2 regions of the Paenibacillus sp. FSL M8-0228 genome follow, and region 2 is predicted to be linked to the other one. Evidence: predicted binding sites of a transcription regulator. Region 2 holds the regulator's gene; the other holds the start of a gene.
The links. The regulator Rex, encoded in region 2, represses fermentation and respiration genes when NADH is low (regulators of the CRP and FNR family bind a similar motif). The targets are predictions, from matches to a motif close to TTGTGAAATATTTCACAA.
Positions count from the first base shown of each region.

Region 1 (7,887 bases), 800 kb from region 2:
TCCTTCGCTACTGGAGCCACGGATAGCAATGATAATCTGGCCAGCTTCTCATTGTTAGGACCCTCACCCTATGGTGAAGTGAAGCCCGAAGTTTCCGCGCCGGGTGTTAATATCCGGTCATCTGTTGCTGGTGGCGCCTATAAAGGCGGATATAACGGTACTTCTATGGCGGGACCTCATGTTGCGGCCCTTGCAGCGCTGTTGCTGCAAGCGAATCATTCGCTTACCGTAGATCAACTTGAGGAAATTTTGATGAATACGGCTACACCACGAACGGACAGCACATATCCTACTTCACCAAACAATGGCTACGGACATGGTGTCATTAATGCGCTGGATGCGGTCGGTTCGGTCATGCAGGGTCTGGGCTCCGTGTCTGGTAAAGTTGTAACGGGTGGCGACGATCTGGAAGCACCTGTTCTCGAGCATACACCGCCCGCTGCGGCATTCGAGGGTATTGATATACCTCTGACTGCTCATGTAACGGATGATGTCGGCGTGACAGCCGTTGAGGCATTTGCCAAAACAGCGGGTACGTCAAATTATGTATATATTCCGTTGGAACGGACCTCCGGCGACAGCAAAGATGGTACATATCAAGCATCCATCCCGACTTTTTTGGTGGATAGCGCTGGTCTGGAATACTATATTCGTGTAAATGATTACGGTAATAACGGATTTGAAACTGAAGTATATAAGGTGAAAATCTCTAAAGGGGTAAAACCAGGCTACACACAAGACTTTGAAAAAGACATTGCCGGTATTAATATCGGTGGACAGGGCAGTGTTTGGAAATGGGGAACTCCAACAAGCGGCCCTAAAAGCGCACATTCGGGTACAAAGGTCATCGCGACCAATCTCGAAGGCCAATATCAGACCAACTCCAACAGTTATTTTATGGCCCCTCCGATTGATCTGACCGAGAGCTCAAAAGGGGCACTGGTTAGCTTCAAGCATTGGTACGATCTTGAAAACAATTCTGATTTCGGCAAAGTGTACGTAGCAACCACAAACAATCAGAATGCGTTTGAGCAGGTATTATCATTTACCGGCGCCAGCAACGGCTGGAAAACACAATATCTTGATTTGCGGGCATTCGCGGGTCAAAAGGTATACCTCCTGTTCAACTTTACTAGTGACAATACGGTTGTGAAAGATGGCTGGTATATTGACGATCTGTCGATTCAGGAGCCAGACACCGTTGCACCTGCTGCGCCGAGCAATTTGACTGCTGAAGCAGATACTGTAGGCAACGTCACACTGGCCTGGAATGCTTCCTCCGATGAAGATGTGAAGCAGTATAAGGTGTATCGTTCTACCCAATCAGGCAAAAATTATACTTCCATCGGTACAACCTCAGCACTGACACTCACAGATACCATCACGGTCGGTGGAGCGACCTATCATTATGCAGTGGCGGCTGAGGATTATAGTGGTAATGAAGGAATCAAGTCGAATGAGGCTTCTCTGAGAGTAGACGTGCCGGATACGCTGTATAGCGATCATTTTGACGGCAGCTCGGATAATGGCTGGACTCATTCTGGTACTAAGGATGAGTGGGAACGCGGCATTCCCAAGGAAGTAGGACCAGAGAGCGCAGCGTCCAGACCCAATGTGTGGGCAACCGATCTGGATAGCAATTATGAGAACGGAGCTGAATTTTCGCTGGTTTCACCAAAAATTAATTTGCAAGCTGTACGCAACGCAACACTGACCTTCAATCACTGGTTTGAAATTGAGGCTGGCTATGATTACGGTTATGTGGAAGTGTCCAAAAACAATGGTGACACGTGGAGCGAGCTGGGCAAATTCTCTCACAATACGAACGGGAAAAAGTGGGCTCCAGTTTATTACAATCTGGATAGCTACGCCGGCAATGAAATCCAAATTCGCTTCCGTTTGAAATCGGATAACAGTGTGAACAAGAACGGCTGGTATATTGACGATTTCCGTGTGCTTGGCATTCCAGCTACGACAGTGACTAAGGACATCGTACCTGAGTCGAATATCAAGCTGGAAAAAGCGGAAGAACAGTTCCCGCTGTACAAAATTACAAGTACTGAAAAGAGTGAATTCCAGGAGAAAGTGAAGCCGGCAGAAACAACGGTGGAACGTGGACGTGTCGGTCTCGACAGTCTTCCAGCCAGCGCTACGGTTACGGTATTGGAAACCGGACGTTCGGTAAAAACGGATCCGACCACGGGCAAATACAGCTTCACCCATGTAGCCGGCGACTATACGCTGAAGGCTGAAGCCTACGGTTACGTTCCTCAAACGAAAGCAGTCACGATTGAGAATAACAAAGTCATCAGAGCAAACTTTAGTCTTCAGGCCATACCTCACGGTACGATTCACGGGGTCATTACCGACAAGCAATCCGGTGAACCGATCCAAAAAGCGAAAGTGTTGGTGGTGGAGGATGCACGCATTGCTCCGGTCGAAACGAATGAGGCTGGAGAATTTACGCTGGACGTGCTGGAAGGAACATACACGTTGTCCATTGCAGCCGAAAATTATTATAGCGACAGTGTATCCGTTACTGCTCCTCCGAACGGTAGTGTGGAAGCGAATGTCATGTTGAAACCTTTTATCGGGTTCCAAGGAGGCATTGCTTACGATGACGGGACAGGAGAAAATGCTAGAGCCTTTAACGCGGCAGGCAATTCATGGGCAGTCAGAATGACACCTGAGTCGGAAGTGACTCAAGTGACAGGAGCATCGCTTTTGTTCTGGAACTCTGCCTTCCCGAATCCGGGAGGAACGGCATTCCAATATTCTGTCTATGACGCCTCCGGTGCCGCAGGAGCACCTGGACGATTGTTGGCTGGTCCATTCGACGGGACTGCCGTACGGGATGAGACACAATGGACGACGGTACAGCTCCCAGAGCCGGTGACGGTTCAAGGTGACTTCTACATCGTATATACACAGTCTGCTGTAGGCACACAGTCGCCGGGTCTTGCTACAGATGAAAGCAGTCCCAATGCGCTTCGAAGTTGGCAAGGTGTAAGCGGCACATGGAGCCAATCACCTGAGGAGGAGGGTAACTACATGATCCGGGCTATCGTCAGATATCCGGTGAATGCTCCAACGATTACGACTCCTACGAAGGCTACCTATACGCAGGAAGAGACGATTACCGTAACAGGAACTTCTCCGGCAGAAGGAGCCGATATTCAGCTCTTTAACGGTAAGGAGCTGGCTGGCACAACGAAGGTGAAGGATCGCCAGTTCAGTTTGTCGGTTGATCTTCAACCAGGTGCTAATCCGCTAAGTGTCCAAGCAGCGGTATACGGCAAAATAACGGATCGTTCCGAACCGGTGGTCGTGACACTTGACCAGACTAAACCGGGTCTGATCCTGACTTCGCCAGATGAAGGAGCCCGTACGAATGCGGGTGTCGTGAGCGTCACCGGTACGGTGTATGACGAATTCCTCACCGATTTGACGATTAACGGCGAGCCAGCCGAATTTGGAAGTGACGGCACCTTTAACAAGCGATTGCTTATCAACGAAGGTGAAAATCAAATTACGGTGACGGCCAAGGATCTTGCCGAAAACGAAACAACCGTTACGCGCTCGGTGTATGTCGATACAGCTCTGCCGAAGCTTGAAAACATTAACCCTGCTGAGGATGTGCGTATTACTCCAGGGCAGTCAGTACGGGTATCTTTTGACAGTGCATCCGGTTTGGAGGCGTCCTTCCATGTGGAGCTGCCTTTCAACCTGTCCACTTTGGGCCGCAACGATATTCCATTAAATGAGACTTCGTCAGGCCACTATGAAGGTACTTATTTCACTTCATCTTCTCTGAACCTGGAAGGCGGAGTCATCGTGATCCGGGTAAGGGATGCAGCGGGAAATGAAGTGGAGACGGAGGCGCCGGGAAGATTGTATGTAACCAATGGTGGGGGACAGAACCCTGATCCGAATCCACCTACATCCAATGAGAAGCCAGTAGCCATTATTCAGGCTAATGAATCCGCTAAGAAGAACAAAAATGTACAATTTAACGCCAAAGCTTCCCGTGATGTAGACGGTGAGATCGTCAGTTACAGCTGGAATTTTGGGGATGGTGATACGGCGGTCGGTTCCAAGGTGAAGCATAAATTCACCACAGCTGGAACGTATACCGTGGAGCTAACGGTGACGGATAATGACGGCGCAAGCGGTAAGACTGTGCATACGATCACGATCCGTTAACACCCAGTAGGAAATGGAATGCTTGTTTTAGAATAACAATGAAGGCCCACAGCAAGCTACGGTTTATAGGCTGCTGTGGGCCATTTTTAATTGTCGAACCGTTCAGGAAGCGATACAATGAGTAGAACTCTATAAAGTGAATCGTTTCACAATAATATTTTAGCAGGAGAGGATCATATGATTCATTTGCAAAAAGAAAGCGGACGTATCCGTCTTGTACTGGATGCCTATTTTATGGGGGAAGATATCGTTGTACTCATTTCTGGCGGTGATCAGCCCCATTTGGGAACGATTACAGCAGGGGCCAGACTCGAGCCGATTCAAACTGTGCAATTGCAAAATCACAAGGAGTTTTATATTACCGAAGAAATTGCAGTTCGCTTACGAAAAGAGTTTGCGGGCAATTTTGCCATTTGCTGCGGGACACATTTGGACCATGCATCCAAGGACGAAATCCGAGTGCTGACAGATATGGCCATACAACTGGGAAAAGAGCTCATTGGAGAACTCAAGCAAGCACGCTAGTAGCAACCTTTTTAAGTGAACTCTCGAAAGAGCAGATTGCGATAGGGGTATTTACTAAAGGAATACTTAAAAAGCAATGCAAAGCCATCGTCCTCAATTTGTACGGATTTCAGCGCAGAGGATGGAATCAAACTACGGATCATGACATGAACTGCACGCTGGTCTTGTCTGTTGATCGCTTTGGCTAAGGCAGAAGCAAAACATGGATTACGTGCCAATTCGCGATACAGCGGAAAAACGGCTTTTGCGATGGCGCGATGAACTCTCGGCTCAAATGTAAACTGCACAGTCCCCGGTGGAATCGTTGTTCCATTCGTATAATAGAGCATCGGTGGCTGAGCTAAAAAGGAAATAAAGTAGCCGATGCCGTTCGTGCCTAAGCCTTGTTTGGCGGCAAATGGAGCTACTGAGCAGAGAAGGGATTTCATCCGATCCAAATTCGCCTGAACGACAGCTCGTGACCATTGGACGGCAAAAGCACGTCGGGTTGCAATAGCTTTGTAAAATGGCAGCATAGCAGTGGATATTATCCTAAGTGTGTTTGCATTTAAACGTTTGTGAGGCGAGCGCTTTCTGTGGGATGTTGCACGATATAGCATAGCTCCGACCTCCTTGGCAGGATGCTCTCATGGAGCACAATTGATCTGTAACAGGTAAAATACTGTATGCCCAGTTACCTCAAAAAGTGCTAATATCGCTATGTTTCTTCTTTTTAACGTTCTAATTTAAAAATTCGAAATAAGTACTGTCCTGATTTGTAAGATTGTGGTACCCTAGAACTTATATAATTGCTATTTTTCGTATTGGAGTTGAATTTAACAGATGAGTGATTTGTACAAGGAGCCTCGATCTTCCGATCCTTTTCAGGAGACGAACGATTATAACGCCCCATTTAACCCGCCCCCAGTAGTTCCACCTACCAATAGTAAAGCTGTTGCCTCGATGGTGCTCGGGATTTTATCTGTTGTCATTCCCTATCTTGGGTTGATTATCGGAATTGTGGGTATTATTTTGTCCAGTCTTTCCCTGAAGGAAATTAATCGTCATGGCGAGCAAGGCAGAGGTATGGCCATTGCTGGACTGGTATGTAGTATTATCGGTACACTGATTTATACACTGATCATCATTTTTATAGTTATTGTTTTTATTGTAGCGGCCTCCAGTGGCGATCCGGATATTTTTTCAGACATTTAATGAATTGAAGAATGCTTGAGTCAGACAAACCATTCACGATTTGACTATTGGATGCTATGATAAAAGGAGTCCAATGAAGGAGAGTGAAGCCGTATGGCACGTACTCAAACACAAAAAGCGCTAAGCAAGGCAAAACGCGCTGGAATCTATTGCGCGGCACAGAGCCGCAAAACAAATGACCATTATGGCGAGATTTCACAGCACATACGAATGAAGCCGACCAAGCAGGAACAATTACAAAAGGTCAAGCACAAGAAGCGAATCGTTCAGAGCGACGCTTCTTTTTTTTGTCTTTAGAGAGAACAGCAGTGTCCTTTTCAGCGTGGATTTATAAAGTAGCAGAGAAATGATTGTATACAAGCGAAAAGCGCCTTTCTGTACCGAAAAAGGACTTGATAATAATTATCATTCTTGTTAGAATATCATAAGAAAGAAGGAACCCGGGCATGGGCTCCTTCATTATAAAGCTAGGCTTGAAATCAAAGATTTACTTGGCTTCGAAGGTTTTGCAGTCTGTTTCTTCGGATTTGTGAGTGTCTTCAGGTCTGTTGCTTACGATGTAAATGGAGCTAGCGCTGCATTTATTCTCTTGGGCCCAGTACGTACAAGAGTTGACTTCACACAGAACGTCTTTTGCCATGTTGTACACCTCCTTATATGGGTGTGATGGGCTGAGCAAATAGTATCACGGTCAGTCAAGGTAGGACTTGTCCAACTGTGCTTACCCTCTTGTTAGGAAGAGGGATTTTGCTATGCCTACCTGTACAATATCAAATGAAATTTAAAATTGCAATGTTAGCATCATTTGCAGTTCAAAGCGGACATAAGTGTCCCTTTTAATTAAAAACAAAAGCTGTCCTCCATGCAGAACGAAATGTTTCTCTGCTGGAGAACAGCTTTTTTTGTTTTTTGACATAATGACGATATTAAAAGACTTAGCGCACGTTAGGAATATTTACGATGGGATCAATGTCAGCATCATAGTCTACATCCTCGAACTCAAAGCCAAACAGTTGGAAAAATTCGCGACGATATCCTTCAAGATCGGACAATTCGTAGATATTGTTGGTCGTCAGCGCCTCCCATATTTTTGCAACTTCTGCCTGCACGTCTTCACGTAGTTCCCAATCATCAATACGAATACGTCCTTCTTCATCTACAGGAGTTTCTGGTGCGTACAGACGCTCAGCAAACAGGCGGTAGCTCTGTTCTACGCACCCTTCATGCAGCCCTTTTTCCTTCATTACCTTATATAAAGCAGAAATATACAGAGGAACGACAGGGATAGCGGAGCTAGATTGGGTAACGAGTCCTTTGGTGACTGCGACGAAGGCGCGTCCGCCTGTAACTTTCAGCTGATCGTTCAGCTGATGTGCTGTCTCCTCCAGATGATCCTTTGCACTTCCGATACTGCCTTCTCTGTAGATGGCTTGCGTAATATCCGAACCAATATACGAAAAGGAGAAGGTCGTTGCAGTATCAGCCAATACACCGCCTTCACGCAAGGCGTCAATCCACAATTTCCAGTCCTCACCACCCATAACCTCTACAGTTGCTTGTACTTCTTCTTCTGTTGCGGGTTCGAGCGTCACGCTGCTGACTTCCCCGGTGTGGAAGTTAACGGTCTTGTTTGTGTAAGGCTTACCAATAGGTTTGAGTACGGAATTAAACGTTTCGCCTGTGTGGGGATTTGTACGGCGACCTGAAGCGACACTGTAAACCACCAGATCGACTTGTCCCAGTTCTTCGCGAATGGCTTCCACCGTTTTGGTCTTGACCTCATCCGAGAAGGCATCGCCTGTCACGCTTAAGGATTTAAGCCCAGCTTCCTGAGCAGCTTTTTCAAATGCAGCAGAATTGTACCAGCCTGCCGATGCTGTACGTGTTGCCGTAGCATTGCTAGGACGATACACGCCAATTGTATTGGCACGCGCACCGAAGGCGGCAGTAATGCGAGAAGCCAAT
Region 1 covers NZ_JBBOXA010000001.1:4,166,237-4,174,123, reverse strand. Annotated here, with positions in the region: gene MKY98_RS18655 (S8 family serine peptidase) at 1-4,203, shown strand, start outside; gene lpdD (prenylated flavin chaperone LpdD) at 4,381-4,728, shown strand; gene MKY98_RS18645 (hypothetical protein) at 4,740-5,327, opposite strand; gene MKY98_RS18640 (DUF4190 domain-containing protein) at 5,551-5,922, shown strand; gene MKY98_RS18635 (hypothetical protein) at 6,016-6,219, shown strand; gene MKY98_RS18630 (DUF1540 domain-containing protein) at 6,410-6,562, opposite strand; gene fabV (enoyl-ACP reductase FabV) at 6,858-7,887, opposite strand, start outside.
Region 1: lpdD (prenylated flavin chaperone LpdD) is a predicted target of Rex. The motif match lies at 4,338-4,355, and genes of this name have one in related genera.

Region 2 (7,887 bases):
TAATCTCGCCATTTTCCCGCATGAGTTCTTCTTTCGTTACCATTTCCATGTTAATAATGCCAAGTGAAGTCAAACCGGAAGTCATCATCGTATGGACGATGTTCAGCGCCTGCTCAAAATCATTACTAGAGCCGGTACTTCGACCGCCATAGTACATTTCTTCTGCCGTAGCCCCTGCGAGCGAGATCATAATCTGCTCCTCCAGATACTGCTTGGTGTATAAATAATGCTCTTGCTGTGGATTGTGGCGCACATACCCAAGCGCTTTCCCACGTGGGCTAAGTGCAACCTGGCTTACGCTACCAGGACGAACAATTTCGGCCATAATAGCATGTCCCAGTTCATGGATCGCTACACGTTTTTTCTCTTCCAAGGTCGATTCTCGATCTGTCTTTTCACCCATCATCACTTTGTCAATTGCCATCGACAGATGTTTCTGTGCAATCATTTTCTGATCCTGTCTCATCGCATAGATTGCCGCTTCATTCATTACGCTCTCCAGCTGTGCGCCAGAAAACCCATAAGATTCCTCAGCAATTTTATCCAGATTCGCATCTTCCTGAATCGGTTTGTTTTTGGCATGAATTTTAAGAATATGAAGACGGCCCTTCTTATCAGGCAAATCCACTTGAATATGACGGTCAAAACGCCCTGGGCGCGTTAAGGCGCTGTCCAGCATTTCTTTACGGTTTGTTGCCGCAATGATCAAAATCCGCGGTGTATCTACCGAGTAAATACCATCCATTTCTGTCAGCAACTGATTCAAAGTCTGATCATATTCTCGTTGCTGTCCACCCTCACGTTTACCACCAATTACGTCGATTTCGTCAATAAAAATAATTGCATTTTCCTTCTTTTCCTTGGCTGCACGAGTACGTGCCTCCCGGAACAACTCACGCACACGACCTGCTCCAACACCAACGTACATTTCAACAAATTCACTACCTGAGGCTGCAACAAAAACAGAATTAGTATAGTGTGCCGCTGCCTTAGCCATCAGTGTTTTTCCTGTTCCCGGAGGACCTGTGAGCAAAACGCCTTTTAATGGACGGATACCAAACTTGGAGATTTCATCATGTCGATTCAAAAAATCCAAGGCCTCACGCAGCTCCTGCTTAGCGCTTTCTTGCCCACCGATTTCCTCAAAAGTCAGCTTGTCCGGGCCATTTTTTTTACGTTTACGTTCTTGCCCAGCACCTACGGCCAAGCCTCCACGAGCATGCATGAGCATTAACAAGCCGCTGAACATCACACCAGCAACTAGAAGAGGGATAATATTTACCCCAATAAAAACGAGAAATATAATGGTTACCGGCACAATGCCGATTAATATTTCCTTGATCCATCTAGGCATTAGGCCATACCCCCATCTGCTGAGATTGACGTGGCAAAACGATAAACTTGGTCGCTTTCCCTTCGCTGAGTCGGATATAGACATTGTTCGAATCCATGTCGGTATCAGCTTTGATACCCGTCTTTTTCTTTTTCATATGCTCAACTGTAGATGAAATTTGAGTATACTTTCTATTTTCCATCGCTTCGGCTACAGGAAACATAGCCTCAGACCACCATTGATTCAGTGCTGTATTGGAACGGTCTGCAATATCGAGCTTAATGGTGCGGCTGCCAATGATGGATTGTCCTTTTTGCTTAACTACATCGACCAATCCGGCCACATCCGCCTGCGGTTTGAGATCTAGTTTCAATACAACCTGATCCTGTTTAATATCTATTTGAGCGCTTGTCACGCCTGGATATTGAGAAACCAGTTTTTCCAGAGGACTTTGCATTGTAACCTGACGGTAAATGAACCATCCCCCAAATAGCAGCAAAGCTGCCAAAACTGCCGCCACAACGATAGGAACTGCACGCAATTTCAAACAACATCCTCCTCTCAAAATGTAAAACTCAGAAGAAACGGGACGAATGTCAACAAACAACCAAATTGCATGATCTTACAGTGATCAGCAATTCTTTTTTCTATCATTTTTGTCTATCACTTATAAAATATAGTATATCATAACGTATATCTAAAATCGAAGGCAATGTGTGGAGGAGTTGTGATGAGGCAAAATCTTTGGTTATGGTAGAGGTGGGACGCTGCGTGTAGGATTTGATCTTACGATCGCTGTTGCCCGCCATAAAGATGAATTTGCCTTAGGAGAGAAGTTGGGTAGGTAAAGATGCTTCGCTGGCATTCAGCTCATCTTTACGGCATAGCAAGACTAAAAGACGTAAATACGAATTTCATCGCATTTACGTCTTTTTCTTGAGCTTTTAATCATTTACTAGTCATTCATTCCACATCTGCTGATCCTCAACCAGCTCAGTTATTGGGCAAAGTATACTTTACCCCCGTCGCTCCCCCATCTGAAAAACGGTAAAAGGCATAGTAATGATGGCTTCCATCATCGTAAAACAGCTGCCACACATATTCGCCATTGAACACACTCGGCTGGAGGCTTACAATTTTTACACCTGGAAGCTGCTGCTGAATTAGCGACGTCATTTTTTGCTCGTCGACTCCGTTCTTCAGCAGCTCGGTATGAACACCGCTATTATCTGCGGCAGGTACGTTAGGTTGTCCCTCCACTTTTTGAAAAGGAACCCATACCATTATATTTTCATTCTGTGCATTTTTCCCTTGAACCACCCAATATACCTGATCCCACACAGACTTCCATGTTTGAGTCGTGCTAACCAGACCACCTGATTGCTTGGCCTTAATGATAGCGGCATTTTTCTCAGCCACCTGGTCTTGAGTAACATAGGAATAATACCAGAAAATGCTGACCAGGATCAGTATCACGGCCAAAATGGCGACCGCTATCCATTTTTTCTTATTTTTCAAACCCGTGCTTCCTCTCTAAGGGGATGTGACACCTGAATTAGCGCGACAGCAGCCCTTCAAAGGCGGCTTGTGCCTCATGTTTGATACGTTCCTCGTCCATAGTCAGGCATTCGCCGTTTTTCACAACCTGACGACCGTCTACCCACACATGAGCCACGTCCTTGGCGCTTGCAGAGTATACCGCATGGGAAATAAGATCTGTACGCGGCAAGAAATGTGCCTGATTCAGATCCAACGCGATAAAGTCAGCCTTGTTGCCTGCTGCCAACGCTCCTACTTCTTTTAAACCAATCGACTTTGCACCGTATTCTGTTGCCAGACGCAGCGCTTCACTTGCAGGAACTGCCGTAGGGTCACCGGATACACCCTTGTGAATAAGTGCTGCCAGACGCATTTCCTCGAACATATCCAGGTTATTATTGCTGGCAGGACCATCCGTTCCGAGAGAAACCGTAACCCCTGCACGCAGCAATTCAGGCACTCTTGCCACACCACTTGCCAGCTTCAAGTTGCTGCCAGGATTGTGGGAAACCGCTACACCACGTTCTGCCAGTAAAGCTATTTCTTCGTCGTTCAAATGAACGCCATGGGCAACAAGCGAAGGACGGGAGAAAAAGCCAAGCTTATCCAAGTGTGCAACCGGACGCAAACCGTAGTCGCGTACGTTTTGCTCTACTTCGGCGATCGTCTCAGACATGTGCGTATGCAGTGGCAAGTCCAGATCATGCGCAGCTTGTACGAATTTTTCAATAAACGCAGGTGGACATGTATATGGCGCATGCGGTGACATCATCGTTGTAATACGGCCGTCTGCTTTACCGTGCCAGTTACGCGCAAAAGTCACGGCCTCTGCCAGCTTGATTCGCTGTTCTTCCTCCGAACATAGTCCAATTGCTCCACGCATCAGACTTGCACGAATACCTGACTCTTCAGCCACACGAGCCACCTCATCCATATGATCGTACATATCGAGGAAGGTTGTTGTTCCACCTTTCAGCATTTCCAGCACAGACAAGGACGTACCCCAGTACACGTCTGTAGATGTAAACTTGGCTTCCATAGGCCACATTTTTTCCTGAAGCCATACTTGAAGTGCCAAATCATCTCCATGCCCACGCAGTAGAGACATCGCCGCATGACCATGAGTATTGATCAGACCAGGTAAAAACAATAGCCCTTTACCATCGATCGCTTCCGTCTCTTCCTCACCCGCAGGCAAGGTTTCGCCAATATAAGTAATACGACTATCCTCCACAATCATAAAACCATGGACTACCCCTGCTTCTGGTCCATTTACGGCAAAAGATCCGTTTTTAATCATCCATTTATTCACTGTCATATTGTGCTTCTTCCTTTCCGTCCTCCAAATAATAAGCGAGGCTAAGCAAATCAGTTGTAAAGTCTGTGGCATGAATCCGAATGTTGGCTGGTGCCTTGAGAGTAGTCGGTGCAAAGTTCAGGATCGCTCCAATTCCGCTATCAATAAGCCTATCAGCCACGTGCTGTGCTTCAAAATCAGGTACGGTAATAATCCCGATTCGAATGTTTTTTTCTTTCACAGTCGCTTCCAGTTCATCCATCGGTTGCACGACCAATGTATTGATCTTGGTTCCTACCTTATCCGGAAACGCATCAAATACCGCCACAATCTTCATATTGTCTTTTAAATAAGCGTTATAATTCGAAAGGGCTTGCCCCAGATTACCCGCTCCGACCAATACTACATTAATTTGTTGGTCGATTTTCAGGATATGGCGTATTTTCTCAATGAGATAAGAAACATCATAACCGATACCCTTCCGACCAAAATCTCCAAAATAAGCAAGATCTTTACGGATTTGGGCCGGGTTCAAATCTAGCCTCTGTCCCAGCTCTTGAGAAGAGACCGTAGCCACCTCCCGTTTGTGCAGTGCATTCAGATAACGTAAATATACGGGTAACCTCCGTACGACAGCCTCTGAAATTTTATCTGATTTCATACTTGCTCCCCCTAATTGTAACGAACATACTTATGTCCGTCCGTTATGCCTCTGTCTCCGGGGCGGATTGGAGCCATTCGGCGATGCGGGGCACCATTTGCTCCGATGGCATATGCTCCATTTTTGGTCCCGGTAACGAGTACAAAAAGTGCTTTCCGTAATAGGATTCAATCACACGCGTATCATAAACGATAACGACCCCGTGGTCGTTCGCTGTACGTACCAACCGACCAAATCCCTGTTTGAAGCGAATGACCGCTTGAGGTACAGACAGCTTCATAAATGGATTCTTCTTCTGCTGCTGGAGCAGTTCGCTTTTTGCCTCCAGCAGCGGGTGATTCGGCGGTTGAAACGGCAAGCGAACAATGGCTAGACAAGTCAGAGCCTTCCCCGGAATATCGACGCCTTCCCAGAAACTGCTGGTCCCCAGCAATACAGAAGCTTTCGCTTCCTGAAACCGGCGGGTTAGCTTGCTGCGACTTCCACTGTCCACACCTTGTCCCAGCACAGTAATTTCGCTGGATGCTAAGGCCTCATTGAGCGGCTCATACACTTGCCGGAGCATCCGATAGGACGTAAACAGAACGAGCATTCTCCCACGTGTCGCCTGAGCAGTCGCTCCTAGAGAGCTAACGAGCATATCTACAAAATGCGCATCTCCTACACTGCCCTTCACACTTGGAAAATCCCGTGGAATAACCAGCAACACCTGATCCCTGTAATTAAAGGGTGACGGGAGCTGCGAAGTCATCAGCCGCTCTTGATCTGCGGCCTCCTGTAAGCCGAGCTGATCGATCATGTACTGAAACGACTTATCTACCGACAAGGTAGCAGAAGTCAGAATAATGCTTCTTTTTTTGTCAAAAAACATTTCTTTCAACTGGCGGCTCACATCGACGGGTACCGCATAAAATTGCAATGATTTACTACGGAATTGCCCGCTCGCCTCGAGCCAGTATACGGTTGTTTCATCATCGAGTCGGATAAAAAAGCGCAAATTTTCTCGAATCCCCGCCAAATCCTTGAGCAGACCCGTGATATCTGTAATAAGGCTATCCGCCGCATAATCGTCATGTTCTTCCTTGACGTCCAGCATCAGCTTGTCGCCCTTGCGCAAAATTTCGCTCATCGTTACATATAGCTGATTTTCCAAAGCTCCCGCCTGATCCCACTTTGCAGGCTTGGCCGAAGGTTTGAGACGGGAAGAAAACTGTCCTGTTTCACCCGGTGTCGCATCACTTCGCTCCGGCAACATGCCAAACAGCTTGTCGCTTAGCAGGTCCCAAGTTTCCTTCACCTCTAACACGAGCGGATACAGCTGGTCGATAGTTGAGGCCCAATCTGCCGACTTCTCGTGCCCCGATTTCGCCAACTGTTGACGAAGTGAAGGCAGTTGTCCATTCTTGCTGTCTTTGAACAGTCGCGTCAGTGTATGCACGAGTGTGAAATATTTCATATGCATACCTAGGTGTTTACCAGCTACTTCCTCCAGGTGATGGGCTTCATCTATCACCAGATGTTCATAGCTCGGCAACAACTGATGACTGGCTTTGACGTCTGTGAACAACTTAGAGTGATTCGTAATAACAACATCCGCTATTCCTGCTTCATGGCGTGCACGATGATAATAACATTTGCGGAACCATGGGCAGGAACGACCAAGACAGGACTCTGAATCACTCGCCACCGTTTCCCAGAAATCCCCTCCACGGTTGCTCAGATTCAGTTCTTCATCATCACCGGTTTCTGTTAGCGTCAACCAGACGATCATCTGAGCCGCTGTAATTAAATCTTCCTTCGGTGTAGCGAAGTCTCTTCTGTTTATTTTATGTTCAAACTTACGCAGACACAAATAATGTCCCCGACCCTTGAAAATAGCAGCCCGGAACGGAAACGGAATCACCTTGGTTAGCATCGGAATGTCGCGCTCGCGTAATTGCTCCTGCAGGTTGATCGTATGTGTACTCACCATAACGCGCTGTCCCTTTTTCACACTGTGATACAGCGATGGGAGCAAATAACCCAGAGACTTCCCTGTTCCTGTACCTGCTTCAATCAGCAGATGCTTGTCTTCACTCAGTGCCTGATTCACACCCTCAATCATCTGTATCTGCGCCTCGCGCTCCTCATATTGACTCAAGGATGAACGCAAATTGTCCCGCACATCATCCATGTACTCCTCAAAGGTAACACCTGACAGTGGATTCGGGTCATCTTCTCTACGCGGAGCAGCTAGCTCCGTCCAATCTTCCACTTTTAGCGCAAGCTGACGAAAAAACTGATATCCCTCCAAATCCTGAATAGGATCAAGCTCTTTCTCTTCACGCACCCCATCAAGAAACCATCCAAGGTCACTGTCTTCCTCTGCAAACAAATCACTAAGCCGCTGTATCGTTATCAGAGGTAATGCTTGAAGCTCACCCAGACACTTTAAAAATACCTCGGCCGTAGCCAATGCGTCGCTGTCTGCTTGGTGAGGGCGATCATGTGCCAGCCCGAACTCAGAAGACACAAAACCCAACTGATACGAAGATAGTGATGGAAACATAATTTTCAGAAAATCCATTGTATCCAAGACTCTTCCGCTAAATGGCAAGTATCCGCACCGATCCAGAGCGTTTTGCAAAAAATTAAAATCAAACGCCACATTATGACCGACCAGTACAACATCGTCCAGCATAGGCACAAGCTCCATCATCATTTCTTCAAGTGCAGGTGCATCCTTCACGTCATCGTCTGTAATTCCGGTCAATCCAGTGATAAAAGGTGGAATAGATCTGCCAGGGTTCACATAAGAGCCGTAAACACGGGAAATGCTGTTATCATGATCTATAATTGCAAGTCCGACTTGAATGATGTCATCCGCGGACTGGGTGCCTGTCGTTTCAAAATCCAATACCGCAAATTTCATTCGGGCTTAATCCTTTCTTATGACACTTACAAAAATAATAACTCCGTATATTAGCATAGCAGAAGATCGCGTGTTTGGAAATTAAGACAGCCAAAAAAGACGATGCATACGCCGCCTCAGGAGGTGGGCATGCATCGTCTTACTCG
Region 2 covers NZ_JBBOXA010000001.1:3,364,737-3,372,623, forward strand. Annotated here, with positions in the region: gene MKY98_RS14870 (AAA family ATPase) at 1-1,354, opposite strand, end outside; gene MKY98_RS14875 (hypothetical protein) at 1,347-1,880, opposite strand; gene MKY98_RS14880 (cell wall elongation regulator TseB-like domain-containing protein) at 2,327-2,851, opposite strand; gene MKY98_RS14885 (amidohydrolase) at 2,889-4,190, opposite strand; gene MKY98_RS14890 (redox-sensing transcriptional repressor Rex) at 4,177-4,830, opposite strand; gene dinG (ATP-dependent DNA helicase DinG) at 4,874-7,741, opposite strand.